4 regions of the Sphingobium sp. IP1 genome follow, and region 1 is predicted to be linked to each of the others. Evidence: riboswitches for the same ligand, from Rfam matches in the RefSeq annotation. Region 1 holds a riboswitch; each other region holds the start of a gene.

Evidence for each region. A riboswitch is a leader RNA that binds a small molecule or an ion and turns the genes downstream of it on or off. The one in region 1 is predicted to bind cobalamin.
Region 2: another riboswitch for cobalamin. It lies ahead of cobW (cobalamin biosynthesis protein CobW); the one in region 1 lies ahead of CG471_RS08555 (TonB-dependent siderophore receptor).
Region 3: another riboswitch for cobalamin. It lies ahead of CG471_RS21870 (TonB-dependent siderophore receptor); the one in region 1 lies ahead of CG471_RS08555 (TonB-dependent siderophore receptor).
Region 4: another riboswitch for cobalamin. It lies ahead of CG471_RS23310 (cobalamin biosynthesis protein CobG); the one in region 1 lies ahead of CG471_RS08555 (TonB-dependent siderophore receptor).

Annotation. Positions count from the first base shown of each region.
Region 1 covers NZ_NOIW01000018.1:22,023-30,012, forward strand. The annotation lists gene CG471_RS08530 (FecR family protein) at 1-643, opposite strand, end outside; gene CG471_RS08535 (RNA polymerase sigma factor) at 738-1,232, opposite strand; gene CG471_RS08540 (hypothetical protein) at 1,612-1,863, opposite strand; gene CG471_RS08545 (PepSY domain-containing protein) at 1,860-3,377, opposite strand; gene CG471_RS08550 (hypothetical protein) at 3,374-3,655, opposite strand; gene CG471_RS08555 (TonB-dependent siderophore receptor) at 3,658-5,793, opposite strand; cobalamin riboswitch at 5,981-6,223, opposite strand; gene CG471_RS08560 (AAA family ATPase) at 6,441-6,977, opposite strand; gene CG471_RS08565 (alpha/beta hydrolase) at 7,106-7,990, opposite strand, start outside.
Region 2 covers NZ_NOIW01000051.1:22,361-30,350, forward strand. The annotation lists gene fahA (fumarylacetoacetase) at 1-836, shown strand, start outside; gene maiA (maleylacetoacetate isomerase) at 833-1,477, shown strand; gene CG471_RS17325 (Rieske 2Fe-2S domain-containing protein) at 1,474-1,851, shown strand; cobalamin riboswitch at 1,882-2,123, shown strand; gene cobW (cobalamin biosynthesis protein CobW) at 2,300-3,352, shown strand; gene cobN (cobaltochelatase subunit CobN) at 3,352-7,071, shown strand; gene cobO (cob(I)yrinic acid a,c-diamide adenosyltransferase) at 7,074-7,679, shown strand; gene bluB (5,6-dimethylbenzimidazole synthase) at 7,679-7,990, shown strand, end outside.
Region 3 covers NZ_NOIW01000082.1:239-8,228, reverse strand. The annotation lists gene rnk (nucleoside diphosphate kinase regulator) at 1-333, shown strand, start outside; gene ispZ (septation protein IspZ) at 355-1,008, opposite strand; gene ftsY (signal recognition particle-docking protein FtsY) at 998-1,936, opposite strand; gene mtaB (tRNA (N(6)-L-threonylcarbamoyladenosine(37)-C(2))-methylthiotransferase MtaB) at 1,936-3,177, opposite strand; gene dapF (diaminopimelate epimerase) at 3,180-3,992, opposite strand; gene CG471_RS21880 (TonB family protein) at 4,056-4,670, opposite strand; gene CG471_RS21875 (threonine/serine dehydratase) at 4,745-5,734, opposite strand; cobalamin riboswitch at 5,874-6,117, shown strand; gene CG471_RS21870 (TonB-dependent siderophore receptor) at 6,288-7,990, shown strand, end outside.
Region 4 covers NZ_NOIW01000094.1:11,969-19,958, reverse strand. The annotation lists gene CG471_RS23315 (precorrin-8X methylmutase) at 1-513, opposite strand, end outside; gene CG471_RS23310 (cobalamin biosynthesis protein CobG) at 513-1,565, opposite strand; cobalamin riboswitch at 1,845-2,057, opposite strand; gene uppP (undecaprenyl-diphosphatase UppP) at 2,166-3,008, opposite strand; gene CG471_RS23300 (glycosyltransferase) at 3,089-4,288, opposite strand; gene CG471_RS23295 (nucleotide sugar dehydrogenase) at 4,566-5,732, shown strand; gene CG471_RS23290 (NAD-dependent epimerase/dehydratase family protein) at 5,732-6,754, shown strand; gene CG471_RS23285 (lipopolysaccharide biosynthesis protein) at 6,839-7,990, shown strand, end outside.

The DNA.
Region 1 (7,990 bases):
TCTGCTGTGTTGGAAAGGCCACGCGTACACTATGCTCGGTCACGCTTATTCGAGTTGAATCGTCGATAGCGCGCACGAGAAAACGCGTTCCCAGTGCGGTTGTAGTGCCTTCGTTCGCCTCGACGACGAACGGACGCTTGCGGTCGGGGGCGACAGTGAATGCGGCTTCGCCCTTGAGCAGCCGAATGGTGCGGTGACCGGGCGCATAGTCGAATGCTACCGCGCTGTCGGTGTTGAGCAATATGTGTGAACCATCAGACATGGCGATGGTGCGCTGCTCTCCTGTTTCCGTCATCGCATCCGCTTGCCAGCGCGTGGGCCAGTCATTCACCTGTCCGACGATGGCGAGGGCGAGGCTGGCGGCTAGCGCCATGGGCGCCCAGCGGCGCAGCGGCGCCCCGCGCGCCATCGGCAACGCGATCGGAGGAGTGGCGAGGGGAGTGGGGATTGCAGGCGAAAGGGTCACATCGCCAAGGTCTGACCAGATGACCTCCATTTCCGCAAAGGCCTGCGCATGCCGCGGGTCGGCATCCAGCCACGCATGCAATGGGCTTTCGTCATCCAGCAGGCCGCTGTCGCGATCGGCGAACCAGCGCGCCGCCTCGTCGGCAATTTCCTTGGGAATGGGACTGTCAGCCACCACCAGCGCTATTCCTCCGAAAGCAGGTCCACCCTGCCCATGCTAATGAAGACGTCCGGCACCTGCGGATCGGGACTTGTCAGGGGAAAGAAGTCGTTCATGCGTCGGCATCGTCCTGAAGTCGCGCATGGCAATGCCTCACAGCGATGCGGACATGCTTGGCGACGGCGTTCAGCGTGATACCCAGCTTCTCGGCCACCTCGTCGGCAGGAAGGCCGTCGATGCGTCGGAGCGTGAAGACCTGCCGGCATCGCAACGGCAGTTCCTCCAGCGCCGCTTCGAGGCGGCGCAGTCTTTCCCTATCGACCAACCGCGTTTCGGCCGATGGTATATCGGCGGCGATTTCGATCGGTAGTTCCCCGGAATCAAAAACCTTTCTCTGCCGTCTGGCGGCACGCAAGTGATCGGTCGCCAGATTGGTGGCCAGCCGATAGAGAAACGCCCGCTTGTTGATGATCGGCGGCTCATCGTCGATCCTCTGGACCCGAAACCACAGGCTTTGCGTCACATCCTCTGCGGCCGGGGTGGTGCCGACGATACGTTGCGCCAGCCGCAGAAGCGTGTTGCGTTCTGCAAGCAGCAAGCGCGTCAAGGCGGTGGCGTTCGAAGGCATTGCGGCTGCTACTGACATTTTTGCGATCTGTTCGCAATAATGGTTGACTGCAAATGGAGTTTGCCGGGTTGAGCAAATCCATATTTCCGCATGCTAACCCCGCAACGACCGTTAAGCGGGATTATCGTCCTGAATCACATGTCTCGAAACGACAGTCTGGGCATTCAGAATAGGAAAGGGGACGGACCGCGCCCAGGAACGGAAATTCGGCGCCTGAATGGCAAGGATGGGGCAACGGTAGAAGCGGCTGCCAAGCGCGGGCCATTCCAGTCTCCCCAGTCGCTCGGCACCATTCTGGAACCTGCCATAAGGGCACCCAGAATCAGCTCTTATGAAGAGCAACGGACCGTAGCCTTGATCATCGGCGAGCGGGTGTTCCAAAGACGACAATGAGCCCGGCCAGTGGAAGGATGCAGAAGAACCAGAGCATTGCCGCGATCACGATTGTAGCGGCCAATTGCGCGACGGGAACGAGCGCCAGGACCAGCAATGCGGCTCCGCTCGCACACCAGGCGGCTCGATAGACGATGTGCCTTCGGGATGTACCGCGCCGGATGGCATCGAAGCCGGCCACCGCAAGGACCAGGGATAGGGCCAGGTTCACGATCACTGCGCAGCGCCTCCGGCCGGCCTGCGAGCGATCCTGCCTGCTGCGATCCACAAGATGACGCCCATCGCCAGCGCCGTCAGGTCTGCGCCTGAGCGGATACCATCGCCATGAGCCAGCGTTGACGTCAGCGGCGTTCCCGCCAGAGCCGTGCTTAAGGGAATAGTCAGGCAGAGCAACGCCGCCGCACGCAACTGCTCTGGCCACGCGCTGGACCAAGGCCGCGCACCGGCATGGATGAGGCTCAGCAGCCAGGCCAGGAAGTAGATAGATGCGGCCATACTGCGCCGGTCTTCGATGCCGGAAGGCAGCAACTGCTCACCGTGCAGGTACGCCGCACAGGCGATGATGTTTCCAGCCACAGCGGCGATGGTGATCCGGCCTGCCATGGCGTGAAATGCCGATCCGCCTCGGCGCGCCCGCTTTTCGGTAAAGAGGACAAGGCCAGCCCCGACCATCGCGGTGCTGGCGAGCCCGGTCAGGAAATAGAGCCAGCGGGCAGCGATTCCACCCCATTCGATGAAGTGCAGTCCGGCAAGGAAGGCCTGGGTCTCGCGGGCCGGGGAGCGCTTCACCAGAACGCGCAGCAACCGGCCGTCGGCGCCTGCGAAGTCCACGCGATCGGGGAAGTTGGCGATGCGATCGTCGCGCTGTCGCCAGATCTCGACTGCGGCATTGGCACGATCGGGATGGCTCACATAGATGTTGACGGCCGCTCCGCCACCCCATGCGCGCTCGGCGCGCGCCACCAGCGGCATCAGCGCAACCGTGGCCTGTGGCGATCCGGCGGGTGTCTCCACATCGATGTAGCGCGATTGCGCAGCCGCAGTCTGATAGGCTTTGACGTCGCCGCCGTTCAGCGTTGCGACGCCGGCGGGGATATAGGCGTAATAGATCAGGACGAGGCCGGTATAGGCCATCATCATGTGGAACGGCAGCGGCAGCACCGAGAGAAGGTTGTGCGCATCCATCCACGCCCGCTGGCGCGAGGCCCAGGGGCGGAAGATGAAGAAATCGCGGAATATGCGCTTGTGAATGATGACACCGCTGATCGATGCGGCCAGCATGGCAAGGCCTGCCGCGCCCACGATCAGGAAGCCGATGGGGCTGGACTTGCGATCGATCCCCAGCGTGTAATGATAGCGCATGAAGAAGAACCCAGCGTCCATATCGCGCGGGATGCGGACGCCGGTCTGCGGATCGAGGCGGTGGGTGGTGGCCTTGCCCGCTTCGTCGGTCCACACCAGCCGCAGCACAGGTTCGCGCGAAGTGGGGATGACGATACGCCATTGCCTGGCATCCGGAGCGATGCGGGTGAGATAATCCCGTCCCATCGCTACGGCTCGTCCCCGGTCGATGGCCACCGGAGAGCGCAGTTCGGGCGTGGTCCAGAGGTTGATCTCGGTATAGAACACCGCCAGCGATCCGGTCAGCAGGATGCCGAACAGAACCCAGCCGAACAGCAGCCCACACCATGTATGGAACCAGCCCATGGATTGGCGCAGGCTATCCTTCATCTGGCGACCGCCAGCATCAGGGCGAAGGGGAGGGCCGTGCCCACCAGCAGTTCGCCCCAGATCCGCGTGACGCTGCGCACTGCGAAGGCGCGAAGGATCACCGCAACGAACAATATGAAGGCGAGGCAGGTCGCAAGGATGTTGGCGTCAACCGCATCCATCGGCAGCAGGCGTACCGCCGCGCAAATCCACGCATAGCACAGACCATAGGCGCCGACCGTCGATGCCAGCATGCGCGGCGCGATGGTGCGCCAGCCCGGCTCCTGCCTCGCCGGCACGATCAGAACCGCTGCTCGAACGTCACCGCGACGCTGCGCGGCTCACCCAGCACCCACTGTGAGGTGGAATAGCTGTTCTGGACGTAGATCCGGTCGAAGACATTGCGCAGGTTGAGCGTCACGCTGGTCTTCTCTCCCAGGTCGTAGCGGGCTGAAGCATCGACGAGCGTATAGGCCGGAATGCGACGGGTATTGGCGGCGTCCGAATAGCGCTTGCCGACATGGCGCAGGCCGGTGTCGAGGTGCAGCGGTTGCACCGGCCGCCAAGAAAGCCACAGATTGGCTGCCTTTTCGGCAACGCCGATCGGCATGTTGCCGTTGCGGCTGACAAGCTCCGTGCCGACAAGTTCGTCGAAGTCGTCATATTGCGCGTTCAGGATCGTGCCGTTGGCCAGGATGCTGAAGGACTTGGTCACGGCCAGTCCGAACGATGCCTCGACGCCGTAGGACGATTGCTGGCCGACCTGCACAGACACCGTGGGATCATTGGCGGAGCGGGTCAGGATCTTCTTCTTGACGATGCGATAGCCCGACAGCGTGAATTCGCCGCGCCCGTCGAGGAAGGTTGCCTTGGCACCCGCTTCCCATTGCCGCCCGGTGGATACATCGAAGCTGGTTTGTGCCAGCGTCGCGGTGAGGAACGCCGTCACCGGATCGGCGGCCGCGGAATATTGCGCGTAAAGCGAGATCGTGTCCGTGGGATTGTAGACCAGCCCCGCACGCCAACTGGTACTGGGATAGCGCGCGGTGTAGTCGGCGGTCGGATCGAGCGCATCGTGGCGCTCGGTCTTCGGGCGATCGTAGCGCAGGCCCGTCACCAGCGACAGTCGATCCGACAGCGAGAGGCGGCTTTCGCCGAACAGCGCCCATTGCTGCACATCTGTCTTATACTTGTACCGGGTGCCGAAGGCGCCATCCAGAAACGTGCCGGGCGCGTAGTCGTAGGGATCCACCAGGTCGGATCGGGAATTGGGCGAACTGTCGGTGCGCAGCAGCGATCCGCTGTTATACTCTCCGCCCAGGCTCAGGCGGTGGTCCATGCCCAGCAATGTGTGGTCGAAAACCGCGTTGAAGCGGTCGCCCCACTGCTTGGTCTTGTAGAAGATTTCCAGATAGCTCGACCGGCGGATCTGATCGCCGGACCAGGCATAGCCTTCTGCATTGCGCCAGTGCTTGAAGCCGGTGAGGTAATAGGCGACGTTGGTGATCGTCACCCCGTCTGAAGGCGTCCATTCCGCCTTGGCCTGGGTCCAGGCATCGTCGAAGCGCAGCGAGCGGTCGGCGATATTGTAGTTCTTCTTGCGGATTTCGCGCACCAGCTTGCCATCACGCAGCGGCGTGCCGTACCAGATCGTCGGATCTAGATCGGCGCGATCATGCGTCAGGGTCAGCACCAGATCGTCACTGGCCTGGTAGCGCAGCGCGGCCGACAGGGCGAGACTACGGGAGCGTCCGCGCTCCATCCAGCCGTCCGACCGGTTGTAGCTGAGATCCACGCGATAGGACAGCTTGTCCCCGATCGGCCCGCCGATCCCGCCGGCCGCTGCATATGTATCGAAAGAGCCGCCGCTGAGGCGTAGTTCACCTTCGAACTCTTCGGTGTTGGGCTTCTTGCGCACAACGTTGATGGCGCCGCCGATGCCGCCTTCGCCATAGAGCACGGACGCAGCGCCGCGCAGCACCTCGATGCGCTCGGCCATCCAGGGATCGGCGGGGAAGGTCTGCGTGGTCGTCGTATAGACCCGCATGCCGTCATAGAGCTGCATCACCGAAGTGTAGCCGGTGAACCCGCGTGAACTCAGCGAATAGCCGAATGCCGAGGAATTGTTGATCAGGCCCGGCGCGCGCGCCGCGGCGGCCACGACGGTGCGATCGCCAAGACTGCGGATCATCTCCTTGGTGATGACATCGACGCTCGCGGGCGTCTGCATAGGCGTCAGGCCAAGGCGGCTGGAGGCATCGGCCTGCTGGCCAAGCTGCAGGACGCCGGCCTTGCGCGCCGTGACGACGATGTTCTCCGTGCCATCGGGCGCGGCGTCGGCGGTCTCCTGAGCATGCGTTGCGGTGACACTTGCCGCCAGTGCGCAACATGATGCGCCGGAACGGATCAGGCCGGAAAGAATCGATCGTGTATTCATGTGTAACCCCCGTTGCGTTTTCCAGTCGAACGGACAGGTTCCCGCGCAGGAGGACGTCCCCTCGCACGGGCGCAGCGGTGGAGACCGGGCGCAAACGAGCGACCGGCGGAACCCACCGTTGCGGCCTGGCCGCAAGTTCGTCGCTCAGACGGAGTACACCGTGCCGCGGCCATCCCCTGGACCAAGGCAAGAGCGACCGGACGCTGGCAGGTCTCCTGGCTCACGGGTCATCGCACGATGCACGGCCTTCCCAGGCCTCGCAGGAGTTAGCGTCCGGCCCAGTGGCTGCGACAGGCATCCTTGGCCTGCCGCGATATGCATCGCGCTATCCGCTTACAGTTGCAGGGACAGCCTCGGCTTCAGGGGCAGTACCCCTCCACCGCGTTCCCTTTTAAGCCTCTTTCGAAGCACCAACGCGATCTTGCCCCCCGTTAGGGGACGGGCTGGGAACTATGGGCTATCGAACAGGATAGCAAGAAATTCGTGGAATGTGGAATTTGGTCATGCCTCGATGGCAAAGGTGCGCTCCATTATCGCCATACAGCGGCTCTGAGCGACCGATCGAGAGCCATAATGGTCCGGCCACATGTGAGGTGAGAAATGCTGTCCGACGTCAGGTCGTAAACCCCGCCGTTAACAGCCACTCGCTATGCGATGTGAGATCGGACGAAGGCTACACGTTCAGTGACGGAAGCGAGCGGAAGCTGGATGATCTCGTATCCAAGACCAGAATAAGCATCGATCATCGCGCGATAGGTCGCTTCGGCTTCGATGGGTGACTGCTTGCGCTCAGTATCTTGGGCGAAGATCGCCGGCCAATGAGGCGCGATAAAAACCCGTTTGGCATAGCGTCGAATTTCCGCAGCGCGCATTGTGGCTGCTGGCACTGGTAGATCACAAAGCCGCAAATAGCCGATAACATCGGGAATGCCTCGATCGAAGATCACGGATCCGGGATACGATGTCGCCTCTCGATACGATCGCATGTCCCATGAAAGCATCAAGGCTGCAAAGGCTTCGCGATCTGACCATGGCAGCGCCGTGCCACCTATGCTCACTTGATCCTGTATGATTGCACGACCGGCCTCCGGCATGTGAGCGAAGCCCTCGGACCCAAGCGCGTCAATCAAGGTGCTCTTCCCAGAACCTGGGCCGCCCGTGATGATATGAAATCGTTCGGCCATTATGGCATCTTTCTCCTGCGTTGAGTGGCAACTGCTACGTTATGAGGGCCGGTGCTGAACGACCGGGAAGGGGCGGGTCCTGCCGGTCTCCATGATCGATGCTCCACTATCGATCATGGAGACCAGGCTCAGCTCAGATGGGTCTTGAAGAACGGCACCAGCCTGTCGAGCGCCAGACCGACCGGCTCCGGCTTGTCGTAGAGGTCATAATGCGACCAGTCCTCCAGCGCGACGAGTTGCCGATCCTTTGAGGCGACCGATCGGCCGTAGATTTCCATCCCGTCGCGATAGGCGCCGAATGCCCCCACCTTCTGGCCGATCACCACCATCATCGGCTGCGTCATCAGCATCTCGGCAAAGGCAAAGGCGTCCCAGCCCAGCGTATTCTGCGCATGGCTGAACAGCATCCGGGTCCAGCCGCCCGGCTGCTGCCCGCGCGGGGTCTTGTAATAATCGGTCGCCTCGAACACATCGCGCTCGGTAAGGCCCGCGTCCCTGGCAGCTTCGGGGCTGGCAGGCAGTAGTTCATTGACCTGCAATTCGCCGCCGCGCGCTTCCTTCGTCCGCTGCGTGGCCATGGCGTCGAGCGCGCCCAGAGGATCATAATTGCTGAACCCCTCGCGGAAAAGGCGGCCGATATTGACGGGCGTGATCGCCACGACCGCCTTGATGCGCTTTTCGGTGAGGGTGGCGTTCAGCACATAGCCGCCCCCGCCACAGACGCCGATCACGCCGATCCGGTCGGCATCGACATAGGAAAGCGTCACGGCATAGTCGATCACATGACTGATATCCTCGACCCGCTGCGTCGGATCCTCGATCCAGCGCGGTTCGCCGCCCGAGGCGCCCTGAAAGCTGGCATCATAGGCGATGACGACGAAGCCCTGTTCGGCCAGTGCCTTGCCATAGACATTGCCCGACGTCTGCTCCTTGCAACTGCCGAACGGGTGGACGGCAATGATTGCCGGCCAGCTCTTTGCTGCATCGAAATTCGGCGGGAACAGGATGTTGGC
Region 2 (7,990 bases), on a different contig from region 1:
CCAATTATAAATATGTGCCGATCGGCTATCATGGCCGGGCGTCCTCGATCCGCCCGTCGGGCGATCCGCTGGTCCGTCCGCGCGGCCAGCGTAAGCCGCCCGAGGCTGAGGTGCCGGTGGTCGGCCCGACCGCCCGGCTCGACTATGAGCTGGAACTGGGCGTGTGGATCGGCGCCGGCAATGATCTGGGCAGCCCGATCCCCATCAGCGAGGCGGCGGACCATGTCGCCGGCTTCTGCCTGCTCAACGACTGGTCGGCGCGCGATTTCCAGGCGTGGGAATATCAGCCGCTGGGACCCTTCCTGGCCAAGAATTTCCATTCGACCATTTCGCCCTGGGTCGTGACGCCCGAGGCGCTGGCACCGTTCCGCATCGCCCAGCCGCCCCGGCCCGAAGGCGACCCGGTGCCGCTGCCTTACCTCAGCGATGCCGACGATCAGGCCCATGGCGCGCTGGCGCTGACCTTGGAAGTCTATCTCTCGACCCAGGCAATGCGCGACGCGGGCCAGCCGCCGATGCGCCTGAGCCAGGGGCCGGCGAGCAACATGTACTGGACCGTCAGCCAGATCGTCACCCATCATGCCTCCAATGGCTGCAACCTGATGCCCGGCGATCTGCTCGGCAGCGGCACCATTTCCGCCCCGACGCGCGAAGGCTATGGCAGCCTGATGGAGATCAGCAGCGGCGGCCGCGAGCCGATCAGCCTGCCATCGGGCGAGACGCGCTGTTTCCTGGAGGATGGCGACGAGGTGACATTGCGCGCCACCGCGTCCGCCCCCGGCCAGGTGTCGATCGGCTTTGGCGAATGCCGCGCGATGATCGTGCCGGCGCGATGAGCGACCTCATCCTTCATGGCTATTGGCGGTCGAGCGCGAGCTATCGCGTGCGGATCGCGCTGGCCCTGAAGGGCGTCGACTATGCGCAGGTCACCCATGATCTGCGCAGCGGCGCGCAGCGGGCGCCCGACTATCGGGCGCTTGCGCCGCTGGGGCTGGTGCCCGCACTGGTCGATGGCGACACCGTGCTGACGCAAAGCGGCGCGATCCTCGAATGGATCGAGGCCCGCTGGCCGCAGCCGCCGTTGCTGCCCGCCGACCCCGGCGATGCGGCGATCGTCCGCGCCATGGCCGCCATCATCGCCTGCGATATTCATCCGCTCGGCAACCTGCGCGTGTTGCAGGCGCTGCGGCAGGACTTCGATGCCAGCGAGGATCAGGTCCGCGCCTGGATCGCCCGCTGGACCGGCGAAGGGCTGGCCGCGCTCGAAACATTGGTCGCCCGCCATGGCGGCCGCTTCGCCTTCGGCGACAGCCCCAGCTTCGCCGACTGCCATATCGTGCCCCAGCTCTACAATGCCCGGCGCTTCGGCGTCGACCTGACGCCCTTTCCGCGGCTGTGCGCCGTGGACGCGGCGGCATGCGCGCTCCCCGCCTTTGCCGCCGCGCACCCCGATCGCCAGCCCGACTCTGACATATGAGTGTCAGTGACACGCGCCTGTTCGCGACGCCGGCGGGCGTGCGCCTCTGCCCGATCGAGCAGATCGCCGACGGCAAGGCGCGCAATTTCGTGCTGCAGATGCGCGCCGGCCGCTTCCATGGCTTTGCCGTGCGGGATGGCGATCAGGTCAGCGGCTTTGTCGACCAATGCCCCCATGCCGGCCTGCCGCTGGCGCAGCAGCTCGATGATTATCTGACCCCGGATGGCAGCGATATCCGCTGTAGCTGGCACGGCGCCCTGTTTCGCCGCGACGATGGCGTCTGCGTCGGTGGGCCGTGCGTCGGCCAGCGCATTGCGCCCTGGCCGCTCGCCATCGCCGATGGCTGGATTGTCACCGCTGCCCAAAGCGACTAGGAACCGGCCCAGGGACGGCGCTTCGCATCGTCCCGACATGATCGCGCCGGTGCCCCAAGGGGGCTTAAAATGGGAAGGCGGTGCGGATGCCATGGCATCCAAGTCCGCAGCTGTCCCTGCAACTGTGAGCGGCGAGCGTGATGAACAAAGCTGTCCCCGATGCGGGATCAGCAGCCACTGGGCCGGACGCTAAATCCTGCGAGGCCTGGGAAGGCCGTTCCTCCCGCTATGACCCGCAAGCCAGGAGACCTGCCGGCGTTTTGGTCGCTCTTGCTTTGGTCCAGGGGATGGCCGGGGCACGGTGTTCCGTCTGAGCGACAGGTTGGCGGCTGGAGCCGCGCGGTCACGCATCTGCGGGCGAACAAGCGCCCGTCCGCGATGCCGGCCGGCCGTGCGTGCGCGCCCGGTTCGCTCCCGCCCCGGTTGCTCCGGCGCGCGAGTATTTGTCATGGCCAACACTGCATCTGCCAAGATTCCGACCACCGTCATCACCGGCTTCCTGGGCGCGGGCAAGACCACGCTGATCCGCCGTCTGCTGGAAAATGCGAAGGGGCGCCGTCTCGCCCTCATCATCAACGAATTTGGCGATGTCGGCGTCGACGGCGAACTGGTGAAGGGCTGCAACGACGCCGCCTGCCCGGAAGAGGATATCGTCGAGCTGGCCAATGGCTGCATCTGCTGCACCGTGGCCGACGATTTCCTGCCGACCATGACCGCCCTGCTCGACCGGCCGAGCCCGCCCGACCATATCATCATCGAAACCTCGGGGCTGGCCCTGCCCAAGCCGCTGGTCAAGGCGTTCCAGTGGCCCGACATCCGCACCCGCGCCACGGTGGACGGGGTGGTCGCGCTGATCGACGCCGATGCGGTCGCCGCCGGTCGCTTCGCCACGGACGAGGCGGCGCTGGCCGCCGCGCGCGCCGCCGACCCCAATCTGGACCATGACAGCCCGCTGGAGGAATTGTTCGAGGATCAGCTCGCCTGCGCCGACATGGTGGTGCTGAACAAGAGCGACCTGGTCGATGCCGACACGCTGGCGGCGGTCGAGGCGCAGGTCGATGCCGAGACGCGGCCCGGCGTGAAGATCGTTCGCGCCGCCCATGGTGCGGTCGACATCGGCGCGCTGCTGGGCATCGTCGCGGCAGCGGAGGATGATCTTGACGCCCGCCCCTCGCACCATGAGGCGGAGGGCGAGGATCATGACCATGATGATTTCGACAGTTTCGTCGTCGGCGGCGATGCGGTCGCCGATCCCGACACGCTGGTGCAGGCGCTGTCCGCGCTGATCGCCCGGCATGACGTGCTGCGCGTCAAGGGCATGGTCGCGGTCGCCGGCAAGCCGATGCGCCTCGTCGTGCAGGCGGTCGGCCCGCGCATCCAGCATTTCTTCGACCGTCCCTGGCAGGCGGGGGAGGCGCGCCGCACCCAGCTGGTGGTGATCGGCCAGAAGGGGCTGGACCGCGCCGCGATCGAGGCCGACATCCAGGCCGTGCTCGGCTGATGCATCTCCTGTCCGCCACGCCGGGAACGATCAGCGACGGCGAGGAGGCGATCGACCTCGATCAGCCGCCCGGCGACATCGTCATCCTGACCGTGGCGGACAGCGACCTGGCCTGTTTCGCCGCCGCTGCTGCGCGCCTGCCCGATGATGCGCCGAGCGTGCGGCTGGCCAATCTGCTGCAGCTCAAACATCCCTATTCGGTCGATCTCTATGTCGAGAAGGTGATCGCCAGGGCGCGCTTCGTCTGCGTCATCCTGCTCGGTGGCAAAAGCTATTGGCCCTATGGCGTGGACGAGATTGCGCAGGTCGCGCGCGAGCGGGGCATCGCCTTCGCCGCGATCGCCGACGGGCGGGAGGGCGATCCGGCGCTGGACCTTGCCTCCACTGTGCCGGCGGCGATGCGCGAGCAGTTGCGCGACTATCTGCGTCAGGGCGGCACCGCCAATGCTTTGTCCTTCCTGCGCTGCGCCGCCCGGCTGACCGGCGCGGATGCGGGCGAGCCCGATCATCCGCTGCCGATTGCCGACGCGGGCCTCTATCTGCCCGGCCATGACCGGCCCGGCGTGGCCGAACTGCGCGCGACATGGACCGAGGGGCGGCCGGTGGCGCTGCTGATCTTCTACCGCGCTTTGGTGGTCGCCGGCACGCTGAGCGCGGTCGATGCGATGGTCGCGGCCCTTGGCGCGCGCGGCTTCAATGTCGCCGCCGTGCATGTCCGCGCGCTGCGCGAGCCGTTCGTGCGCGACTGGCTTGGCGGGCTGCTGGCCGACATCGCGCCCGACATCATCGTCAATGCGACCAGCTTCGCCGCCTCCTCTTCGTCCGAACCGCGCGTGCCGGGCATCTTGGAACAGGCCGACTGCCCGATCCTGCAGACCGCCTTTGCCGGGGTCGAGGAAGGCAGCTGGCGCGGGTCCGCCCGTGGCCTTGGTCCGCGCGACCTGGCGATGAATGTCGCCCTGCCCGAAGTGGACGGGCGCCTCTTCACCCGCGCCGTCGCCTTCAAGGCGGCCGAGCGGTTCGATGAACGCACCCAGTGCGGCATCGTCGTGCCGCGCGTGGCGCCCGACCGGGTCGCCTTCGTCGCCGATCTGGCGCGCAACTGGGCGGCACTGCGCCGCACTGCGCCGACCGAGCGCCGGGTTGCGCTGGTGCTGGCCAATTATCCCAATCGCGATGGCCGCATTGGCAATGGCGTCGGCCTCGACACGCCGGCCAGCGCCGCCGCGATCCTGTGCCGGCTGGGCGATGCCGGCTATGCGATCGGCGACGCTCCGCGCGACGGCGCCGCGCTGATGCGGCTGATGACCGGGGGCGTCACCAATGACCGGGCGTCGATCGACCGGCCGGGCGAGGCCAGCCTGTCGCTCGATATCTATCGCGCTGCCTTTGCGGCTCTGCCCGACAGCGCGCGTGACGCCATGGTCGATCGCTGGGGGGCGCCGGAGGACGATCCCTTCGTGCGCGACGGCGCCTTTCGCCTTGCCGTCCATCGCTTCGGTCATGTCGCGATCGCGGTGCAGCCGGCGCGCGGTTACAATATCGATCCCAAGAGCAGCTATCATGACCCCGCGTTGCCGCCGCCGCACGCCTATCTCGCCTTCCATGTCTGGCTGGCGCAGGATTTCGGGGCGCAGGCGCTGGTCCATGTCGGCAAGCATGGCAATCTGGAATGGCTGCCGGGCAAGGCGGTGTCGCTCTCGGCCGATTGCTTCCCCGAAATCTGCGCCGGGCCGGTGCCGCAACTTTACCCCTTCATCGTCAATGATCCGGGCGAGGGGACGCAGGCCAAGCGCCGCATCGGCGCCGTTATCCTCGACCATCTGACCCCGCCGCTGACGCGGGCGGAAAGCTATGGGCCGCTCAAGCAGCTCGAGGCGCTGGTGGACGAATATTATCTCGCCGCCGGCATGGACCCGCGCCGGCTCGACCGGTTGCGCCGCGATATCATCGACCTCGCCCGCAGCCAGGGGCTGGACAAGGATGCGGGCGCCGCCGGCGACGATGACGACGCGCTCGCCGCGATCGACAATTATCTGTGCGAGCTCAAGGAATTGCAGATCCGCGACGGGCTGCATGTCTTCACCGCCTCGCCGCAGGGGCGGCTGCGCCGCGACCTGCTGATCGCGCTGGCGCGCACGCCGCGTGGTCTGGATCATCCGGGGCAGGCGTCGCTGCTGCGCGCGCTGGCCGACGATCTGGGGCTCGGTTTCGATCCGCTCGATTGCGTGCTGGGCGCGCCGTGGCACGGGCCGCATCCGGCCGCGCTGGCGGACTTGTCCACAGATGCCTGGCGCACCCATGGCGACATGGTCGAGCGGCTGGAATTGCTGGCGGCGGCGCTGGTCGATGGCGGGGCGCCGGTCGGCCCGGCCAGTGCTGCCGTGCTGGCGGCGATCGCCGATGATCTGGCGCCCCGCGTCGATGCCTGTGGCCCGCGCGAGGCGGCGGCCCTGCTGGCCGGGCTCGACGGGCGCTTCGTGCTGCCCGGACCATCGGGCGCGCCGACACGGGGACGGCCGGACGTGCTGCCGACCGGGCGCAATTTCTTCTCGGTCGATACCCGCGCGGTGCCGACCGCGGTCGCCTGGGATCTGGGCCAGCGATCGGCGCAATTGCTGGTCGACGATTATCTCCAGCGCGAGGGCGACTATCCCCGCGCCATCGCCCTGTCCGCCTGGGGCACGGCGAACATGCGCACCGGCGGCGACGATATTGCGCAGGCGCTGGCGCTGATGGGGGTGCGGCCGCGCTGGGAATGGAGTTCGGGGCGGGTCGTCGGCTTCGAGATGATGACCCTGGCCGAACTGGGCCGGCCGCGCGTCGACGTGACATTGCGCGTCTCCGGCTTCTTCCGCGATGCCTTCCCCGAACAGATCGACCTGATCGACAGCGCCGCCCGCGCGGTGATGGCGCTGGACGAGCCGGACGAGGATAATCCCGCCGCCGCCCGGCATCGCGCCGAACAGGCGGCGCTGGTGGCGGACGGCGCCGATGTGGCGGAGGCCGCACGCCGCGCCGGTGCCCGCGTGTTCGGATCGAAGCCCGGCGCCTATGGCGCGGGGCTCCAGGCGATGATCGACGAGAAGATCTGGCACAGCCGCGCCGACCTGGCGGACGTCTATCTCGACTGGGGCGGCTATGCCTATGGCGCGGGGGTGGAGGGCGACAGCGAACGCAGCCTGTTCGCCACCCGCCTGGCCCAGGCCGATGCCGTCGTCCAGAACCAGGATAATCGCGAGCATGACCTGCTCGACAGCGACGATTATTATCAGTTCGAAGGCGGCATCGCCGCCGCCATCGAACATCTTAAAGGTGCAAAGCCGCTCAGCTATCATAATGACCATAGCCGTCCGGAGCGGCCGGTGATCCGCACCTTGGAGGACGAGATCGGCCGCATCGTCCGCGCCCGCGTCACCAATCCCAAATGGATCGCCGGTGTCATGCGCCATGGCTATAAGGGCGCGTTCGAGATCGCCGCCTCGGTCGACTATCTCTTCGCCTTCGCCGCCACCACCCATGCGGTGCGCGACCATCATTTCGATGCCGTCCACGCCGCCTTCATCGAGGATGAGGCCGTGCGCGCCTTCATGGCCAACGCCAATCCCGCCGCCCTGCGCGAGACCGCTGCCCGGCTGAGCGAGGCGCTGGAACGCGGCCTGTGGAAACCCAGATCGAACAGCGCGGGCATGCTGCTCGCCCAGCTTGCAGGAGAGTGACGATGGTCGAACGCACCGACGAACAGCATGCGGAAAAAATGAAGAAGAAGCAGGCCGCCCATGACAAGATCATGGCGACCAAGACCCAGGAAAAGGGCCTGCTGATCGTCCATACCGGCAAGGGCAAGGGCAAGACCACGGCGGCGCTGGGCATGGTCGTCCGCATGATCGGCCATGGTAAGAAGGTCGGCGTGGTCCAGTTCGTGAAGGGCGCGATGACCACCGGCGAGAAGGCGGTGTTCGATGCCTTCCCCGAGCAGATCGAGTTCAAGCCGATGGGCGAGGGCTTCACCTGGAACACCCAGGATCGCAGCCGCGACATCGCGCTCGCGCGTGAGGCGTGGGACGAGGTGAAGCGCATGGTCGCCGACCCCGATTATGCGATGGTGCTGGCCGATGAACTCAACATCGTGCTGCGCTACGACTATCTACCGCTGGACGAGGTGCTGGCGGTGCTGACCGGCAAGGACGACATGAAACATGTCGTCGTCACCGGCCGCAACGCGCCCGAGGCGCTGATCGAGGCGGCCGACCTGGTCACCGAAATGACCATGATCAAGCATCCCTTCCGCAGCGGGGTGAAGGCGCAGGCCGGCATCGAATATTGATGCAGGCCTTCGATCCCGATTTCTGCGCGACGCTGACGGAATTGCTGACCTGGCGCCGCGACGTGCGCCATTTCCGCACCGATCCGCTGGACGAGGCGGTGGTGCTGGAACTGCTGACGCTGGCGCAACTGGCGCCCTCGGTCGGCAACAGCCAGCCCTGGCGCTTCGTCCGGGTAAAGACGCCAACGCTGCGCGCGACACTGGCCGATCATGTCGATGCCGAACGCGAGCGCGCCACCAGCCAGATTACCGACGCGACCCGGCATGACGCCTATCGCGCGCTGAAGCTGCACGGGCTGGGCGAGGCGCCG
Region 3 (7,990 bases), on a different contig from region 1:
GCCTGGGCGGCGCGCGACCGCTTTCCGGACGTCAGCCAGTTGTTGCTGGAGGAGGTCGGCCGGGCGCAATTGTGCAGCCGGGCGGCGCTACCGGCCGATGTCGCGGCGATGGGATCGACCATCCTCTATCGCGATGGTGCGCGCGGGGCGCCGCGCCGGGTGGAACTGGTCTATCCCAGCCATGCCGATGTGGCGCTGGGCCGGATATCGATCCTGACGCCGGTCGGCGCCGCCTTGATCGGGATGCGGGCGGGCAATGCAATATTGTGGCCGGACCGCGACGGCCATCTGCGCGACATCCTGGTGGACGAGGTGGTTCAGGCGCAAGCCTGAACCACCCGGATCAGCGCCGTGTCAGCCCTGCGGCGGGGTGGTTTCGCCCACCTCGTCGCTGTCCAGGCCATCGTCCAGGGTCAGGCCGTGGCGTAGCAGCATCGGGATGTTGGCGCCGGCGAAGACGACCGAGACGATGGTGACGCCCCAGACCTTGACCGCGAGCCAGGCATCGAAGCTCATCGACCGGCGCATGAGTTCGTTGGCGACCGCCATGGCGACGAAGAAGAGGGCCCAGTTGCGCGACAGCTTGCGCCAGCCTTCCTCCGTTAGCCCGTCATAGGCCGCCTGGAGCAGATATTTGAGCAGCGGCTTGCCGCGCAGCAGCCCGGCGAACAGCATCAGCGCGAAGAAGGCGTAGATGATGGTCGGCTTCAACTGGATGAAGCGCTGGTCGTGGAAATAGATGGTGAGGCCGCCGAAGAACAGGATCAGCAGCGCCGAGAGCCACAGCATCGGCGAGACCCGGCCGAGCTTCACCTTCGAGATGATGACGGCGATGACGATCGCGGCCATGAAGGCGGCGGTGCCAAAGCTCATGGCGGTGATCGGATTGCCCGCACCCCAGAACCAGCCCGCGCCCTTGTAGCTCAGGAAAAAGACCAGCAGCGGCCCGAAATCGAGCGCGAGGCTGAGGCTGCCGCCATGGGCGGGCTTCTTGGCGTCAGCGGGCATAGGCCGTCCCCGCGATCGCGCGTGCCATGTCGCCGGCATCGAAGGGGCGCAGATCCTCGATCTTTTCGCCCACGCCGATGGCGTGGATCGGCAGGCGATATTTCTCCGCCGCCGCGACCAGCACGCCGCCGCGCGCCGTGCCGTCCAGCTTGGTCATGACCAGGCCCGTGACCTGTGCAGTTTCCTTGAAGACTTCGATCTGGTTCAACGCATTCTGTCCCGTGGTGGCATCGAGGACCAGGACAACGTCGTGCGGGGCGGCCGGGTTCAATCGGCCGAGCACGCGGCGCACCTTGGCCAGTTCGTCCATCAGTTCGGTCTTGTTCTGCAGGCGGCCGGCGGTGTCGACGATCAGCACGTCGATGCCGGTGGCCGTCGCCTGCTTGACCGCGTCGAACACGATGCCCGCCGCGTCGCCGCCTTCCTTGCCGGCGACGATGGGCACGCCGAGGCGTTCTGCCCAGACCTTCAATTGGCCGATGGCGGCCGCGCGGAAGGTATCGCCCGCCGCCAGCATCACGCCATAATCCTGTTCCAGGAAATTATTGGCGAGCTTGGCGATGGTGGTCGTCTTGCCCGATCCGTTGACGCCGATCACCAGGATCACCTGCGGCCGCGGAAAGGCTTCGATCTCGAGCGGGCGGGCGACCGGGGCCAGCACCTTCTCGATCTCCTCCGCAATGATCTCGCGCAGATATTCCTCGGTCAGTTCCTTGTTGTAGCGCCCTTCGGCGAGGCGATCACGCACCCGGCCGGCCATCGCCGGGCCGAGATCGGACATGATCAGGGCTTCCTCGATCTCGTCGAGGGTCTGGTCGTCGAGCGCGGCCTTGGTGAAAAGGCCGGTCAGATTCTCGCCGAGCTTGTCGGATGTGCGCTTGAGGCCGCCGAAGAGGCGGTCGCGCCAGCTGGTGCCGGTGTCAGTCATTATTGCGCCTCTTGCGCGATCAGCGCGCCATTCTCAAGGCCGCTGATGCGGGCAGCGACGATCGTGGAGGGGGGCTGGGGCGTGGTGAAGCGCACCGGCGCGAAATTTTCCGCATGGCCCGACAGGCCGTTGCGTTCGACCAGCACCGACTGGTGGGTGCCGACCAGACGGGCGAGCCAGGCGTCGCGCTGGGCCGCGCAGGCATCGCGCAGCAGGGCGGCGCGCGCCTTGATGGTGGCGCGATCCAGCTGGGGCATGCGCGCGGCCGGCGTGCCGGTGCGCGGCGAATAGGGGAAGATATGGCCGTGGACGATGTCGCAATCGGCGATCAGCGCCAGGCTGTTGGCGAACATGGCGTCATCCTCGGTCGGGAAGCCGGCGATGATGTCGGCGCCGATGCTGATGTCGGGGCGGGCGGCCTTCACCCGCTCGACGATGCGGACGGCATCGGCGCGGGCATGGCGGCGCTTCATGCGCTTCAAGATCATGTCGTCGCCGGCCTGCAGCGAGAGATGCAGATGCGGCATCATCCGTGGCTCATGGGCGATGAGGTCGAACAGCCGCTCGTCAATCTCGACACTGTCGATCGAGGAGAGGCGCAGCCGGGGCAGGTCCGGGACATGGCGCAGCAGTCGTTCGACAAGCTGGCCGAGCGAGGGGCTGCCCGGCAGGTCGGGGCCATAGCTGGTGACATCGACGCCGGTCAGCACGATTTCGCCATAGCCTGCATCGACCAGTTGCTTCGCCTTGTCGATCACCGCGCCGGCGGGGACGGAGCGGCTGTTCCCCCGACCATAGGGGATGATGCAGAAGGTGCAGCGATGGTCGCAGCCATTCTGCACCTCCAGAAAGGCGCGGGCATGTTCGGCAAAGGCGCTGGCCATGTGCGGCGCGGTGTCGCGCACGGCCATGATGTCGGAGACGTTCACTTTCTCCGCCACCGGGGCGAAGGCGGCGGCCTCCAGCTTTTCGCGGTTGCCGATGACGCCGTCCACTTCCGCCATGGCGGCGAAGGTCTGGGGCTCGGTCTGGGCGGCGCAGCCGGTGACGAGGATGCGGGCGTCGGGGCGGTCGCGCCTGGCGCGGCGGATCGCCTGCCGGGTCTGGCGCACGGCCTCGGCCGTCACGGCGCAGCTATTGACGACGATCAGGTCGTCCTGCGCGCCGGCCATTTCGCGAATAGCCTCGCTTTCCGCGATGTTGAGCCGGCAGCCCAGGGTGATGATGTCGGGACCGGGCACGGTCAGAAGCGGTCCCAGTCCGCCTCGCCGTCGAACACATGGGTGGCGGGGCCGGTCATGCGGATCGTGCCGCCCGGCGCCCAGTCGATCTCCAGGTCGCCGCCCGGCAGGCTGACCGTCACCGGGCCGGTCATCAGCTTGCGGCGGATCGCCGCGACGGCGGTGGCGCAGGCGCCGGTGCCGCAGGCGCGGGTCAGGCCGGCGCCGCGTTCCCAGACGATCAGGCGCAGATGCTGCGGGCCGACGACCTGCGCGAAATTCACGTTCACGCGGGCGGGGAAAAGCGGGTCATGCTCGATCAGCGGGCCGAGCCGTTCGAAATCGACCGCGTCCAGATCCTCGACGAAGAAGATCACATGCGGATTGCCGACATTGACGGCGGCCGGCGCGGGCAGGTCTTCCCAGCTGGCCGACATCGTCAGCGTGTCCATCGGATAAGCGAGCGGGATCGCGTCCCAGTCGAAGCGGGGCGCGCCCATGTCGACGCTGGCGCCGCCGTCCACGCTCTTGGCGTCGAGCAGCCCGGCCCTGGTCCGGATCAGCACATCCTTGCCAACGAACAGCGGCACGCAGCGGGTGGCATTGCCGCAAGCCTCCACTTCCGAACCGTCGGAATTGAAGATCAGCATCGACACGTCGGCCTGGTCGCCGGCTTGCGGGGAGCCGATGACGATCAATTGGTCGCAGCCGATGCCGGCATGGCGATCGGCAATGGCGCGGGCGCGCGCCTCCGTCATCGCGACCGGCGCCTGGCGCGCGTCGATCACGACGAAATCATTGCCCAGACCATGCATCTTGGAAAAGCGGCTCATCATGGCGCCGCATTTAGTGTGGCGGGGCAGAAAAGGCGAGTCTTGGCTGCGCGCACGCGCGTACGGCTATTGTACGGGAGTTCGGAAGGCGACGAGCATGGCGCGGACGAAGGGGATAGGACGGCCGTCATTATCCTTGCCGCTTTCCATCGTAAGAGCGCGGGCCTGGGTGCAGGCGACGTTGACAAGTTTGGCGTCGTTCTTGTCGGGCTTGATGCCCTGACAATGGGTGACATGCCCGTCAGTATCGATCTTAACGACGAGGCCGACGCTTTTTTCGCGCGCACCCTTGGGAAGCTTTTGGACCTGTATTTCCATGTCGACGGGCATCGTGATGCTTTGTGTCGTGGACGGCTGGCGCTGGCTGGGCAGAAACCATTCCATACGGGTCTGCCACTCACTATAGATGGGGGCGCCAGTTTCGTCGGTCGCTGGTCGGAATTTCGCACGCGCTGTGACGAGGGAGCAGGTCTTTTCGTTTAGCTCCGATGACAGTTGCGACTGGACGATATCGCAACGCACGACCCGCCCTTCCGGCGAAACAAGGATGACGAACCAGAGTATGCCTTCCTCGCCGCGCTTTCGGGCATCAGCCGGATAGTCACGAGCCGTCAGCCAACTGCGCCCGGTGTCGACCGGAGTCGAGTTGGCGAGAGCCGCCGCGAACATCAATCCGAACATGTCTATTATCCCCCCGCGGCTCCTGTTTCAGGGGCGGTGCGATAGGGCGAAATGATGACAAAACAATGTCTGGATCAGGCGCCCCCGCCGATGATTTCTGCATAGGCCGCCGGATCGACATTGGCGCCGGAGATGACGAGGGCGGTGGCGCCGTCAGTGGGCGGGGCGAGGCCGGCAAGCATGGCGGCGAGCGCCACCGCGCCGCCCGGTTCGACCACCAGCTTGAGCGTGGTGAAGGCGAAGCGCATTGCGTCGCGCACCTGATCGTCGCTGACGACGAGGCCGCCGGCGAGCAGGGCCTGGTTGATCGGGAAGGTCAGCGCGCCGGGGCTGGGGGCCAGCAGCGCGTCGCAGATGCTGCGCGCGTCGGGCGAGACGCTTTCGCGCACGCCGCTGGCGAGCGAGCGGGCGGTGTCGTCGAAGCCGGCGGGTTCGACCGCATAGACGGCGATGTCGGGGCGGGCGGCCTTGACCGCCGTCGCCGTGCCCGCTACCAGCCCGCCGCCGCCGCAGCAGACGAGAATCTGTGTGAGGTCGGCGCCGGCGGCCTGGGCCTGCTCCAATATTTCGAGGCCGATCGTGCCCTGGCCGGCGATAATGAAGGGATCGTCGAAGGACGGGACGAGGGTGGCGCCGCGTTCGGTGGCAAGGGCGGTGGCGATTGCCTCGCGGCTCTGGGTGAAGCGGTCATAGGGGACGACCTCAGCCCCCATCGCACGCGTGTTGGCGGTCTTGATCGCCGGGGCATCGGCCGGCATCACGATCGTTGCCGGGATACCGAGCAGGCGGGCAGCAAAGGCTACGCCCTGGGCATGATTGCCCGAGGACCAGGCGACGACGCCCGCCGCCCGTTCCGCTGCATCGAGGCGGGCGAGGCGGTTATAGGCGCCGCGGAACTTGAACGATCCGCTATGCTGGGCGCCCTCGAACTTCACCAGCACGCGCCGGCCGCAAAGATCGTTGAGCGCGGCATTCTCGATCAGCGGGGTGCGAACCGCCGCCGGTGCGATCAGCCGCGCGGCATCGGCGACGTCAGCGGCGGTGATGGCAAGCGAATCGGTCATGTCGGCTCCTTCGGTAAGAGGCCCCTGCATAGCCGCCCGCCGGCGCCGCGCAACGATCCGCCGGGGCGATCCTGGCCCGCTTGGCAGGGCCTGTGCTTTGGCTTATGGGGGCCGCGCGCCGGGGTGATCGAAAGCCCCGGACGCGCATGATCGCGCCGGTGCCCGCAAGGGCTGAAAACGGGAATGCGGTGCGGGGGGCGAAGCCCTTCCAAATCCGCGGCTGTCCCTGCAACTGTAAGCGGTGAGCGCGATGCGCAGGGTTCCCAGGCTCTTCAAAAAGGGGAGGGCCGGAACCGGCCACTGGACCGACAGGTCCGGGAAGGCTGGCGCATCGCTGCCCTGACCCGCGAGCCAGGAGACCTGCCGGCGTCTGGTCGCTCTTGCCCTGGCCCAGGGGATGGCCATGGCGCGGTGTTTCCGTCGAGCGACGCCCATGGCGGCCGGGGCCGCATCGGTGCGTGGGGCGGGGCGCTGGCGTCTTCCCGATCCCCATGCAGCGACCGCTTGTGCGGACGCCCCGGTTCCAAATCGACGGACGCCGGGGGACGATAAAATGAAGATGTTGGGGATTTCGCTGATCGCGCTGCTGGCCGCTACGCCGGCACTGGCCCAGGATGACGATATCGTCGTCACCGCTTCGGGCATCGCACAGCCGCGCGACGAGGTCGGCCAGGCGATCACGGTGATCGATGCCGACACGATCAGGACGCGCGAGGCGGTCGATGTCGTCGATCTGCTCGCCACCACGCCGGGCGTCCGCTTCAGCCGCAACGGCTCCACCGGCGGCGTCACCGGCGTGTCGCTGCGCGGCGCGGAGACGACCCAGACGCTGGTGCTGATCGACGGGGTCAAGGTGAATGACCCGAGCGGCATCGGCGACGGCTATGATTTCGGCCATCTGCTGACCGGCAATATCCGCCGGATCGAAGTGCTGCGCGGCTCCAACTCGGTGGTCTATGGCAGCCAGGCGATCGGCGGCGTGGTCAATGTGATGACCGGCGCGCCGAGCGAGGGCTTCGAGGTCAATGCCTCGGCCGACTATGGCTATAGCGACACGCTGAACGCGAAGGCCGATGTGTCGGGCACGCGCGGGGCGGTGTCGGGCGGCGTGGGCGTCGCCTATTTCAACACCGACGGCATTTCCTCGGTCGGCCGGTCGTTCGGCGGCGTGGAGAAGGATGGCTATGAGAATATCGCCACCAACGCCAAGCTGAAGATCGCCTTTTCCGACACGCTCAGCCTCGACCTGCGCGGTTACTATATCCATGCCGATCTCGACTATGACAGCTTCTTCGGCGCGCCGGCCGACAGCAGCGACGTCAGCAAGCTGGACCAATATGTCGGCTATGCCGGGATCAACCTGGCGCTGCTCGACGGCAAGCTGACCAACCGCGCCGCCGTCACCTGGATGCGCAACGATCGCGACTATTATTTCGTCCGGGGCACCGACCCGGACTATGGCTATTCGGGCACCAACCTGCGCTTCGAATATGAGGGCGTCTATGCCCCGGTCGACCAGGCCAAGCTGATCTTCGGCTATGAGCATGAGCGGCCGGACTATGAGTATTTCGGCTTTGGCGACATAGCGAGCGCGAAGGCGAATATCGACAGCGTCTATGCGCTGGCGGTGGTGAAGCCGCTCACCGGCCTCGCTGTCACCGGGGGCTTGCGCCATGACGATCATAGCCAGTTCGGCGGCGCGACCACCTTTGGCGCCAACGCCAATTACACGCCCAACGCCGGCGCGACCAATATCCGCCTTTCCTATGGCGAGGGGTTCAAGGCGCCGTCGCTCTATCAGCTCTACGACACCTATAGCGGCAACAGCGCGCTGCGGCCGGAGCGGTCGAAAAGCTATGATATCGGCTTCGACCAGAGCCTGGACGGGGACAAGGCGGTGCTGTCGCTGACGGCGTTCCGGCGCGATACCCGCAACCAGATCAACTATGATTATGCGACCTACACCTATGGCAATCTGGACCGGACCCGCGCCAAGGGCGTGGAGGCGACGCTGACGCTGAAGCCGGTCGAGGCGCTGACGGTGGCGGCCTCCTACAGCTATGTCGATGCGCGCGACCGGTCGGGCGGGGCCACCGACGGCAATCGCCTGCCGCGCCGCGCCGCCAATGCGGTCAGCCTGTCGGCCGACTATCTCTGGTCTTTCGGCCTGTCGACCGGCGCGACCCTGACCATGGTCGGCGACAGCTATGACGACACGGCCAACACCCGCCGGCTCGACGGCTATGGGCTGGCCGG
Region 4 (7,990 bases), on a different contig from region 1:
TTCCGCCGCACCCACGAAGCCGACCGGGCAGCCGATGATCGCTGCGGGACGCGGACAGGCCGGATCCTCCAGCATGTCGAGCAGGTGGAACAGCGCCGTGGGCGCATTGCCGATGGCAACCAGTGCCCCGGCAAGATGCGGCCGCCACAGTTCCAGCGCGGCGGCGGACCGGGTATTGCCCATCGCCCGCGCCATGTCCGGCACGGCGGTGTCGTGCAGGGTGCAGAGCACGGCATTGTCGGCGGGCAGGCGCGCACGCGTGACCCCTTCCGACACCATGCGCGCATCGCACAGCACCGGCGCCCCTGCGGCCAGGGCCTGCCGCGCCACGGCTGCAAAGCCCGGCGAAAAGCGGATATGGGCCGCCAGGTCCACCATGCCCGCGGCGTGGATCATGCGCACGGCGACCGGCTCCTCCTCGGCAGCAAAGCGCCCGAGATCGGCTTCGGCGCGGATGGTGGCGAAGGACTGGCGATAGATTGCCGCGCCGTCCCTCTCATAATCATGGGGCATCAACAGGCTCCGAAATGGGCAAGAAGGTCGGTGGCGGTGAGGTCAGGACGGACGGGCACCGATCCTGCGCGAGCGTGGAAGGCCAGGTCGTAGCGCCCGTCCCGCCCCGTCAGCACGATGTCGGCCGGAATCGAACTGGCGCAGCCCTTGGCGCAGCCGGAGACATGAAGGCGGCCCGCCACATGGGGCGCCAGCTGGCGGGCGAGATCGCGCGTCTCCACACTCGCCTGCGGGCAGGCAGGCGCGCCGGGGCAGGCCTCCACATGGATCAGCGTATCGGCCGCGTCGGCGGACAGGCCGGGCAGCTGTCCTTCGGCCAGCAGCATGCGCCACGGGGTCAGCCGCATGGCCGGCGCGTCGAGAAGATGCCGCGCGTCGATCCGGCCGAAGGGAAGACCATAGGCCATGCCGCCATCCCATGCGCCGGGGGTCAGACGCGGGCGCGGCGACGCGGCCTCTGCCCTGCCCGTTGCCCAATCCGGCAGGGGCGCATCATGCCGGACCATGCGTCCCGCGCGCGCGCCGTCGCTCTCCACGAACCACCGGGCGAGTGCGAGCAGCGCATCCACTTCGCCGCCGCTATCCACCGGCACGCCTTGTGCCCGCCCCTCCGCACGCAAGATCAGGCCGCCATCGCGCGCCCGCTCGATGCGAAAATCCCCCGCTTCGCCCGGCAGGAGCGGCGCGGCGCCGGCATCGATGACGAAGCCCATCTTGCCCGGCAAGTCCGGTAGTTCCTCCAGGCGATCGAGCAACTGGCTGGCGATGCGATGGCTGTCATCCCCTTCGCGCCAGTCCGGCGCGATCATCAGCATCCGCGCGCCCTCGCGCCGGGCATCGCCGTCCACCAGGCCAAGGTCGAGCAACTGGTCGAGCAAGGGGCGCCAGCTTTCGTCGCGCACACCGCGGATCTGGAGGTTCGCGCGCCGGGTCATGTCGATCAGGCCATTGCCATGAGCGATCGCCGCTTCGCCCAGCCCGGCCATGTCGTCGGCCGAAAGACGGCCGAGGCGCGGCTTCACGCGCACGATCAGCCCGTCGCCCGCCGCCATCGGGCGCCAGGCATCGGGACACCAGCCCCGAACGGCCGGCCCGTGGGCCCCCGCATGGTTCGCGGTCGCCCTATCCCTGCCCGCGCCGGTCTGGCTCACAGGCAAATCCTCCGCGCGCCGGGACGCAACCAGGCGGGGCTTGCCGGCATCGCCGGTCGGCGCGAGGTGGCAGGCAGGCGCGACAGGCGCCCGACACCACGCGGCCGTGCAGCCCCAGCCACACGCTTCGCCGCCCAGACGGAAGAGAGACCGTGCCATGACCAATCCCTGGGTCAGGACAAGAGCGACCGAAACGCCGGCAGGTCTCCTGGCTCGCGGGTCGTTGCGGGATGCACGCCTTCCCGGACGCTCTGTCCAGTGGCTGCCCTCACGGGCTCGTGCATCGCGCTATCCGCTTACAGTTGCAGGGACAGCCACGGAATAAGGGGCCAGGCCCCCGCACCGCATTCCCGATTAAGTTCCTTGCGGAACACCGGCGTCAGTTATGCAATGCGCCAGCATGAACCGGCGCATCGTTGATGCCCTAGTCGAAACATCGGGCTTAGCCAAGACGCGGAATATGGACCGGCAGGACCGCCCGGACGCATATTCCGCCCCGGATCAGGACATCGGCGCAATCCTGCCGGTCGCCAGCAGCGCGAAGAGGCATGATGCCAATATCAGGCGATAGAGGACGAAGGGCCGATAGCTGCGGCTGCTGACCAGTTTCAGGAAGGCGACGATCACGCCATAGCCGACGACGAAGGCGATCAGCGTCGCCAGCAAAGTCGGCCCCAGGCCGATGCCGCCCGCCTGCCCCCAGCTTTTCCAGAGCTGGTAGAAACCCGACCCCAACACCGCCGGAACCGCCAGCAGGAAGGAATAGCGGGCCGCCGCCTCGCGCGTATAGCCAAGCATCAGCCCCGCCGTGATGGTCCCGCCCGACCGCGACACGCCGGGGATCAGCGCCATCGCCTGCGCCAGCCCCAGCACCAGTCCATGGCCAAGGCTCAACTGCTCGAGTTTCCGCATTTTCGCCCCGAACCGGTCCGCCAGCCCCAGCGCAACGCCGAAGATCAGCAGCGTCGACGCGGTGAAATAGAGATTGCGCAGCGAATGCTCGATCGCATGCTGGAACGCCAGGCCCAGCACGACGATCGGCACCGTCCCGAGCAGGACCAGCCAGCCCATGCGGACATCGCCGGGCTTGCCCTGCGGGCCAGGCCGGAAGGACCGCAGCCAGGCCCAGGCGATACGGGCGATGTCGTGCCGGAAATAGAGCAGCACCGCCGCCTCCGTCCCGATCTGGGTGATCGCGGTGAACGCCGCCCCCGGATCCTTGCCGGAGCCCAGGAACAGGCCGGCAATCCGCAGATGCGCGCTCGACGAGACGGGAAGAAATTCGGTAAGTCCCTGCAACAGGCCGAGACATGCCGCTTCGAACCAGAGTGCGGGATCGTCCATGGGCCGCTGCTCTCACATGAAAAAATGCGCCAAGGCAAGCCTCTTGGGCGCAGGCCCGCCGGACCAGCGCCCGCTGCGGCTCAGGCCTGCCGGACCGCGGGCAAGGCCTCCGCCCCATTTTGCCGCGGCCCGATCTTGCGGTCCCACAGATCAGCATAGAGCGCTTCGAGCCGCTCGTTCATCGACGATACGCTCCAGGGGCTGAGGTCGATACCCCGCACCCCTTGTTCCAGCCGTTCGGACGTCGGCTCGTGGCTCAGCACCAGATTGATCGGCCGCTCCATCGCCTCCACCGTGTCGACGCGAAAGCCGGTCACGTCATTCTGGACGATGAAATCGATGCCCGGCAGGTCGGTGGCGATGATCGGCTTGCCGCCCAGCGCATATTGGACGATCACGCGCGGCAAGCCTTCGCGTTCGGACGACAGGATGCACAGCTGCGCGGTCTTGATCCAGCGCGCAATATCCTTGCGGAAGCCGATCACCCGGACATGGCCGGCCAGACCCAGCGCATCGATCCGCGCGCGGATCGCCGGTTCGAGCGGCCCAGCCCCGGCCAGCAGCAGGCAGGCCCGCGGATTGGCGGCCACGATCCGCGCGAAGATGTCGAGGAACTCGACATGGCGCTTGCGCTCCTCGAACGCCGCCACCATCAGCATCACCTGCGCGTCCGCCCATCCCATCACCGGCGCCTCGGCCATTACGGCCAGTTCCGCCTCGCTCAGCGGCTCGGCCTGCTGGAACGCGGCCACGTCCATGCCGCTGGGAATGACATGATGCCGGTCCTCGTCGCCGATCCGGTTGACCAGGCATTCGGTCTTCATGCCCGCGCTGACGTCCACGAATGCGTCGGTTACCGGCGACAGCATCTTCTCGCACGCCAGATAGATGCGCCGTTCCATCGGCCCGACATTCAGGAAGGGCAGGATATGCACGCCATGGACGATGATCGGCGATTGCGAGAACATGGCTGCCAGCCGCCCGACGAACCCGGCCTTGCTGGTATGGGTATGGACGATGTCGGGGCGGATCTTGCGCAGGCGCAGCCCCATGTCGAGCAGCGCCTGCAGATCCTTCACCGGGCTGACCTCGCGCACCAGCGCATCGATGCAGATGGGCCGGACGTCGGGATGCAGGCGCCCCAATATGTCCGCATGATTTTCCCGGCCATACATCAGATAGACCTCATGCCCCTGCTCGGCCTGGCCGTTGCAGGAATAGAGGGTGTTTTCGTCGGCGCCGCCCCGGATGAACCGCGTGATGATGTGTACGATCTTCATATAGCCCCCGCTGAACAGCATTCGACGGAACGGCTATTTGATTCGCAATGATTCGTAAATATCAATCAAGTTGATTTCTATCGTTGACGATCGGATACGAACGCGTATGCTCAATATCGTCATGGAAGGGAGAGAGGAATTGCGCTGCATTCACGCGACGGCGTTCGGATGCGGCGCAATTCTGCGATTTCGCCCCGCAAATCAGGAAAACCTACGCGCCGCCGCGCCATGAATTCATGACAAAATCACATATCTGACAGGAATCGAGGGATTACGCATGAACATAGCGGTAGTCGGGCTGGGCTATGTCGGCCTTTCAAATGCAGTTCTGCTTGCTCAGCATAATCATGTCATTGCCGTCGATGTCGCTGCGGACCGTGTCGATGCGGTCAATGCGCGCCGATGCCCGATCGTCGATGCCGATCTCGAAGACTATCTGCAGACCCGCGACCTGGACCTGTCGGCCACGCTGGACCTCGACCAGGCCTGTGCCGGCGCGGATTTCGTCCTTGTCGCCACGCCGACAAATTATGACCCGACCACCAACTATTTCGACACATCCAGCGTGGAGGCGGTCATCGCCCAAGTCACGCGGATCAACCCGCAGGCGATCATCATCATCAAGTCGACCATCCCGGTCGGCTTCACCCAGGCGATGCGCGACAGGTTCGGCACCGACAACATCATCTTCTCGCCGGAATTCCTGCGCGAAGGGAAAGCGCTGCACGACAATCTCCATCCCTCGCGGATCGTCGTGGGCGAAAAATCGATGCTGGGCCAGGTCATCAGCCAGTTGCTGCGCCAGGGCGCCATCCGCCAGGATATCGAAACGGTGCTGACCGATCCGGCCGAGGCGGAGGCGATCAAGCTGTTCGCCAACACCTATCTCGCGATGCGCGTCGCCTTCTTCAACGAACTGGACAGCTACGCCCTGCACCGCGGCCTGGAAACCCGCCAGATCATCGACGGCATCAGCCTCGATCCGCGCATCGGCAACCATTATAACAATCCGTCCTTCGGCTATGGCGGCTATTGCCTGCCCAAGGATACCAAGCAGTTGCTCGCCAATTACAGCGACGTGCCGCAGAACATGATCACCGCGATCGTCGATGCCAATCGCACCCGCAAGGATTTCCTGGCCGACCAGATCATCGCCATGCAGCCGCGCACGGTCGGCATCTACCGGCTCGTCATGAAGGCCAGTTCCGACAATTTCCGCCAGAGCGCGATCCAGGGGATCATGAAGCGGATCAAGGCCAAGGGGATAGAGGTCGTGATCTACGAACCGACTTTGGGCGCCGCCGATTTCTTCGGATCGCAGGTTCTGGCCGACCTCGATGAATTCAAGTCACGATGCAGCGTGATCATCGCCAATCGTAAGTCACCGAACCTCGCCGATGTCGAGGAAAAGATATTCACCCGCGACATCTACGGAGTTGATTGATGAAAACCGTTCTCGTCACCGGTTCTTCGGGTTTCATTGGCTATCATCTGTGTCATCGTCTGCTCCAGGATGGATTTCATGTCATCGGCATCGATAATCTGTCGGATTATTACGATGTCGGCCTCAAGCAGCGCCGCCAGTCTCTGCTGCTGCAAAACCCCCATTTCACGGTGGTGAACCAGTCGATCGAAACCCCGTCGCTGCTGATGGACCTGTTCCGCGACTATCGCCCCGACCTGGTCGTCCATCTCGCCGCGCAGGCGGGCGTGCGCTATTCGATCGAAAATCCGCGCAGCTATCTGGAAAGCAATCTGGTCGGCACGTTCGAACTGCTCGAAGCCGCGCGCGCCTTCCCGCCGCAGCATCTGCTGCTGGCCTCCACCTCGTCGGTCTATGGCGCCAACGACGCCATGCCCTATCGCGAAACCGACAAGGCCGACCATCAGCTGAGCTTCTACGCCGCGACCAAGAAGGCGACCGAGGCGATGGCGCACAGCTATGCCCATCTGTTCGGCCTGCCGACCACCATGTTCCGCTTCTTCACCGTCTACGGCCCCTGGGGCCGGCCCGACATGGCGCTGTTCAAGTTTACGAAGGCGATCCTGCGGAACGAGCCGATCGACGTCTATAATTATGGCGATATGCGGCGGGACTTCACCTATATTGACGATCTGGTCCAGGGCATCCGCCTGCTGCTCGACGCGATCCCGCACCAGGGCCCGGACAAGGACGTTCAGGCCCCGCAGAGCGAAGTTGACAGCCAGTCGCCGGTCGCGCCGTTCCGCGTCGTCAATATCGGCAATTCCCAAGCGGTGCAGCTCACCGACTTCATCGCCGCGATCGAGGAGGCCACCGGTCGGGACGCCATCCGCAACCTCATGCCGATGCAGGCGGGCGACGTGCCGGCGACCTGGGCGGATGCCAGCCTGATCCGTGACCTCACCGGCTACACCCCCTCCACCCCCATCGCGCAGGGGGTGCGCAATTTCGTTGCCTGGTATCGTGACTATTACCGGCTCTGACGCCCCTGCCCTCGGCGCGCGCCAGCCTTCTGGCATGACAGACGCGTCATGACCGGCGAGCGCGCCCTATCGACAAGAGGCCCGATGCCACGGCTGGGTTCCCATCTCGCCTTCGCCTCCATCTCGCAACTGCTGCGCTATGCCGCGCCGTTGCTGGTCTATCCCTATCTCACACGGACATTGGGGATCGACGCGATGGGCTATTTCTCCACCGTGATGGCGGTGGGGCTGATGTGCAGCGTCTTCGTCGAATTCGGCTATGGCCTGATGTCGGTGCGTGAACTGGCCAGCGGCGACCGGCATGTCACCGGCGCCGTCCTGTCCGAACTCTGCCTCGGCCGATCTGTCATGTTCCTGCTGGTCGCCGCGGGGCTGGCCATCATCTGCCATTATGTCGATCTGCTGGCCGACAGCGGTGCCTATGTCGCTGCGCTCGCGATCGGCCTGGCCTACGGCTTTTCCGCTTCATGGTATTATATCGCGGCGGAACGGCCCAGGGCGCTCGCCGGCATAGACCTGTCCTGTTCGCTGACAAGTTTCGCGCTGATCCTGGCCCTGGTCCGGGGGCCGGCCGATGCGCTGCTGGCGCTGTGGCTCTTCGTCATCCCCCTGCTCGCCGCCGCCCTCTACGGCCATCTGCTCGCCCGCAGACGCTATGGCTTCCGCCTGACCTCGCCCAGCGCGCTGCTGGCATCGCTCGCCCTGTCGCTGCGCTTCTTCTTCTTCACCGGCTTCCCCTCGCTCACCAACCGGTGGAGCGTGATCGCGCTGGCAATATGGTCCGATCCGCTGCAGGTTGTCTATTTTGCGGCCGGCGAAAAGCTGACCACCGCGGCCATCAACACGACGGTGCCGCTGACCCGCGTCCTCCTGCCGCGGATCGGGCGGCTGATGGCCGGCGATCCGGGCGCCGCCTATCGCGACATCCGGCGCTATGTCATCGGCATCGGCGGCTTCTACCTGTGCGCCAGCGCGGTGACGATCGCCCTTGCGGGGATCATCTATCCCATCATGTTCGGCGCGAACCTGGCCGAAGGATCGCGCATCTTCGCCGCGCAGATGCTGATGGTCCCCTTCGCCGCTTCGTCGCGCGTACTGGTCCAGGTGGGCCTGACCAGCATGCGGAAGGAAGGCTTCTGCGCGCTCGTCTTCATTGCCTCGACCCTGCTCTACCTGCTGGTCTCCGCGCTGATCGCCCCAACCGGCGGCGGGATCGGCATCGCGCTCGCGCGGGCA